DNA from 2 places in the Vibrio sp. T3Y01 genome. Region 1 is predicted to be linked to the other one. Evidence: predicted binding sites of a transcription regulator. Region 1 holds the regulator's gene; the other holds the start of a gene.

The links. The regulator MetJ, encoded in region 1, represses methionine synthesis genes. The targets are predictions, from matches to a motif close to TTAGACNTNTANANGTCTAA.
Region 2: the regulator MetJ is predicted to act here: its motif matches at 1,368-1,387, upstream of metK (methionine adenosyltransferase).

What each region holds. Positions count from the first base shown of each region.
Region 1 is NZ_VTXJ01000021.1:15,699-18,114, forward strand. It holds gene F0232_RS19195 (O-succinylhomoserine (thiol)-lyase) at 1-813, opposite strand, end outside; gene metJ (met regulon transcriptional regulator MetJ) at 1,022-1,342, shown strand; gene F0232_RS19205 (malic enzyme-like NAD(P)-binding protein) at 1,524-2,416, opposite strand, start outside.
Region 2 is NZ_VTXJ01000025.1:18,471-20,886, reverse strand. It holds gene tkt (transketolase) at 1-1,122, opposite strand, end outside; gene metK (methionine adenosyltransferase) at 1,479-2,416, shown strand, end outside.

The DNA of each region.
Region 1 (2,416 bases):
ATCTTGCTGCTGCAGAGACGCTAGAATTTCACGTGAACTCTCTTCGTGAACTCGCATACGAGCACCTAACGTACGAATGCCACGTAGTGTCATGTAGCTATCAAATGGTGTGCCGGTCGCACCAATACAGTTACCCCACCATGCTAGCTCTTCAGCGTGCTCTTCTGTTTTAGTGATCACCACACCACCAATCACATCTGAATGTCCGTTGATATATTTAGTAGTTGAGTGGATAACAAAATCCGCACCCAGCTCTAAAGGCTTTTGGAACACTGGTGTCAAAAATGTATTGTCGACAGCAACCAGAGCACCAACCTCTTTCGCTTTACGGCAAGTTTCTGCAATATCAACTACACGAACTAAAGGATTCGATGGTGTTTCAATTAAGATCAACTTTGGCTTAAGCGCGATCGCCGCATCCAGTGCCGCTTGATCCGATTGATCAACAAACAGAACTTTGAAGTCACCTTTTAGTGAGCGAGTGTTAAACAGACGGTAAGTACCACCATAGCAGTCGTGTGGTGCGACAATCAGATCATCACTGCCTAAGAAAGCGGAAACCCATAAGTTAAGTGCAGAAGTACCGCAGTTAGTAACCACTGCACCTTTGCCCGATTCAAGCTCAAACAGTGCCGTTTCTAATAAACCGCGGTTTGGGTTACCTGAACGGGTGTAATCGTACTTTGGCACTTCACCAAAAGCGGGAAAACCATAGTTAGTCGAAAGATAAATAGGTGGGACAACGGCATGGTGTTGCGTGTCTGACTCGATACCAGTACGTACTGCGATTGTTGCTGGCTTCCGGCTGCTCATAGGTGCTTCCTTACAAGTTTTGCGTCTGAGAGTCACAGCTGCTTGTCGGCATTTTGCGGCTGTGTTAGATATATGTTATTCACTTTACTTTCATAAACGTGAGACGTCAACACTTCTAGACGTCTATATGTCTTTGCTTATGGCGGTAAATCCCGCTAAAATCACCACTATTAATTTAATCTAACAACTAAAGTGATGAAGGTACGCAATGGCCGACTGGAATGGTGAATACATAAGCCCATATGCTGAGCATGGAAAGAAAAGCGAACAAGTAAAGAAGATTACAGTTTCTATCCCTTTAAAAGTGCTAAAAGTGCTTACTGACGAGCGTACTCGCCGCCAGATCAACAACCTGCGCCATGCAACAAACAGTGAGCTACTGTGTGAAGCTTTTCTACATGCGTACACAGGCCAACCACTGCCAACAGATGAAGACCTTCGTAAAGACCGCCCAGATGATATTCCTGCTGAAGTGAAAAAACTGATGACAGAGATGGGCATCGAGTTCGAAGCGTTTGACGAAGAATAACAATAACTCAGTCACTGCCTTCAATATTGATTCGCTTTAGCTGAATGTTCACATTACTGATTCGTCTTATCAGTATTCTGTGAATAAGAGACATAAAAAAAACCGACTCCAGATGAGTCGGTTTTTTATTATTTGTGCTCTATGGAGCAACCGCTATAACAAGCGACTACGCCATATGCTGCTATGCCATATAGTTAGCAGGCATCTCGATACGCGCAACGCCAGATTCAACGGCCGCTTCTGCTACTGCTTTCGCTACGCGAGGAAGTAGACGTGGGTCCATTGGCTTAGGAATGATGTAACCCTTGCCGAACTCAAGTGACGTCTCACCCGCTGCTTTTAATACTTCCGCTGGCACTTCTTCTTTCGCTAGTTCACGAATCGCTTTAACCGCTGCTAGCTTCATTTCGTCATTGATTTCGCTTGCACGCACATCAAGTGCACCACGGAAAATGAATGGGAAACAAAGTACGTTGTTTACTTGGTTAGGGTAATCACTGCGGCCTGTACCCATAATAAGGTCAGAACGAACTTCGTGAGCAAGCTCTGGCTTGATCTCTGGATCTGGGTTTGAACATGCAAACACAACTGGCTTATCAGCCATTAATGTTAGTGCTTCAGCTGGAAGCAGGTTAGGACCCGATACGCCCAAGAATAGGTCAGCACCTTCGATAACATCTTCAAGCGTACGCTTATCTGTGTTGTTTGCGAATAGCTCTTTGTATTCGTTCAGATCATCACGACGAGTGTGGATCACACCTTTACGGTCAAGCATGTAGATCTTCTCACGCTGAGCGCCACACTTAATCAGTAGCTCCATACACGCAACCGCTGCTGCACCAGCACCTAAACAAACGATCTTACACTCTTCTAGCTTCTTACCTTGAAGCTCGATCGCGTTCAGCATACCTGCTGCTGTTACGATCGCAGTACCGTGTTGGTCATCGTGGAATACTGGTACATCACAACGCTCAATCAGGCGACGTTCAATCTCAAAACAGTCTGGTGCTTTGATGTCTTCTAGGTTGATACCGCCGAATGTATCTGCGATGTTCGCAACTGTATCGACAAACT
Region 2 (2,416 bases), on a different contig from region 1:
GAATTCTGGAAGCATTTGACCAAACGCTTCTAGAGCATTTTGAGATGCTTTACGTGAAGCAATGTTTGCAGGGTTAGCTTGAAGATCAGCAATGATTGCGTTTGCTTTCTCTTCCCACTGTGCTGGAAGTTCACCGTTAGTACGACGTTTGAATTCTGCTGCTAGCTCTGGGTAAGCCGCTGCGTAAGCGTCAAACTTCGCGTTCCACGCCGCTTCTTTTGCTGCGCCCGCTTCTTTCGCATTCCACTCAGCTGCGATATCTGCTGGGATTTCGAAAGGACCGTGTTCCCAGCCAAGCGCTGCTTTAGTTGCTGTGATTTCATCAGCACCTAGTGGAGCGCCGTGGCAGTCGTGCGTACCTGCTTTGTTTGGAGAACCAAAACCGATGATAGTTTTAGTACAGATAAGCGTTGGACGAGGGTCTGCTTTAGCTGCTTCGATAGCTGCATTGATTGCTTCAGGATCGTGACCGTCTACTGCTGGAATTACGTGCCAGCCGTATGCTTCAAAACGCTTAGGAGTATCGTCAGAGAACCAACCTTCCACTTCACCATCGATAGAGATACCGTTGTCATCCCAGAAAGCAACCAGCTTACCAAGACCTAGCGTACCAGCTAGTGAACATGCTTCGTGAGAGATACCTTCCATCAGACAGCCATCACCCATGAATGCATAAGTGTAGTGGTCTACGATGTCGTGACCTTCTTTGTTGAACTGTGCAGCCAGTGCTTTCTCTGCCATTGCCATACCAACAGCGTTAGTGATGCCTTGACCTAGTGGACCCGTCGTTGTCTCGATACCAGGAGCGTAACCGTACTCTGGGTGACCAGGAGTCTTAGAGTGTAGTTGACGGAAGTTTTTCAGATCTTCAATTGAAAGCTCGTAGCCTGCAAGGTGAAGCAGAGAGTAAATCAACATTGAACCATGGCCGTTAGACAGGATAAAACGGTCGCGGTCAGCCCACTCTGGGTTTGCTGGGTTGTGGTTCAAGTGGCCACGCCAAAGAACTTCAGCGATGTCAGCCATACCCATAGGTGCGCCTGGGTGGCCTGAATTTGCTTGTTGAACACCGTCCATGCTAAGTGCGCGGATTGCATTGGCTAGATCTTTACGAGAAGGCATGTCTGCTCCTGGATACATAAGCGATTTAAAAAAGAGATAGTGCTAATGTTTTCATTTTAATTAGCGCGGGTATTCTCTCAAACGACTATTGCGACTGCAAACGTTTTACTGGCATTTTAACGGTCATTTTTCGCAATTTTCGAACATTTACATCACTTGTCAGCCGCTTATCTCAACCAACACGCAAACGTTTAGTTATGGCATATCATAAAAAAGAGCTTGTAATTCGACCGCTGGAATTTAGAATAGACGTCTAGATGTAGAAACACCTACAAAATATACTGTATTTAATGGCGGCGCTTCCTAGCTTGCGACGCCATGAACTATTTACACCAAAAACTAAAAGTGGAGCTCTCATGGCTAAGCACCTATTCACTTCTGAATCTGTTTCAGAAGGTCATCCAGATAAAATTGCAGACCAAATCTCTGATGCTGTTCTTGATGCCATCTTAGAACAAGATCCAAAAGCACGTGTTGCTTGTGAGACTTACGTAAAAACCGGCATGGTTATGGTTGGCGGTGAAGTAACAACTTCTGCATGGGTTGATATCGAAGAGATCACTCGTGAAACAGTTCGTGAAATTGGTTACGTTCACTCTGATATGGGCTTTGACGCTGACTCTTGTGCCGTTCTAAACACAATTGGTAAGCAGTCTCCAGACATCAACCAAGGTGTTGATAAAGCAGACCCGAAAGAGCAAGGCGCAGGCGACCAAGGCATCATGTTTGGTTACGCGACTAACGAAACTGAAATCCTAATGCCAGCTCCAATCACTTACTCTCACCTTCTTGTTAAAAAGCAAGCTGAAGTACGTAAGAGCGGCAAGCTAGACTTCCTTCGCCCAGATGCGAAATCTCAAGTTACTTTCCAGTACGACCAAGGTAAGATCGTTGGTATCGATGCTGTTGTTCTTTCTACTCAACACTGTGATTCGGTAACAACACCTGACCTACGTGAAGCGGTAATGGAAGAGATCATCAAGCCAGTACTTCCTTCAGAGTGGATCAACAAAGACACTAACTTCTTCATCAACCCAACAGGCCGTTTCGTAATCGGTGGCCCAATGGGTGACTGTGGTCTAACTGGTCGTAAGATCATCGTTGATACCTACGGCGGCGCAGCTCGTCACGGTGGCGGTGCATTCTCTGGTAAAGATCCATCAAAGGTTGACCGTTCTGCAGCTTACGCAGCACGTTACGTTGCGAAAAACATCGTTGCAGCTGGTATGGCTGACCGTTGTGAGATTCAACTGTCTTACGCTATCGGTGTTGCTGATCCAACATCAATCATGGT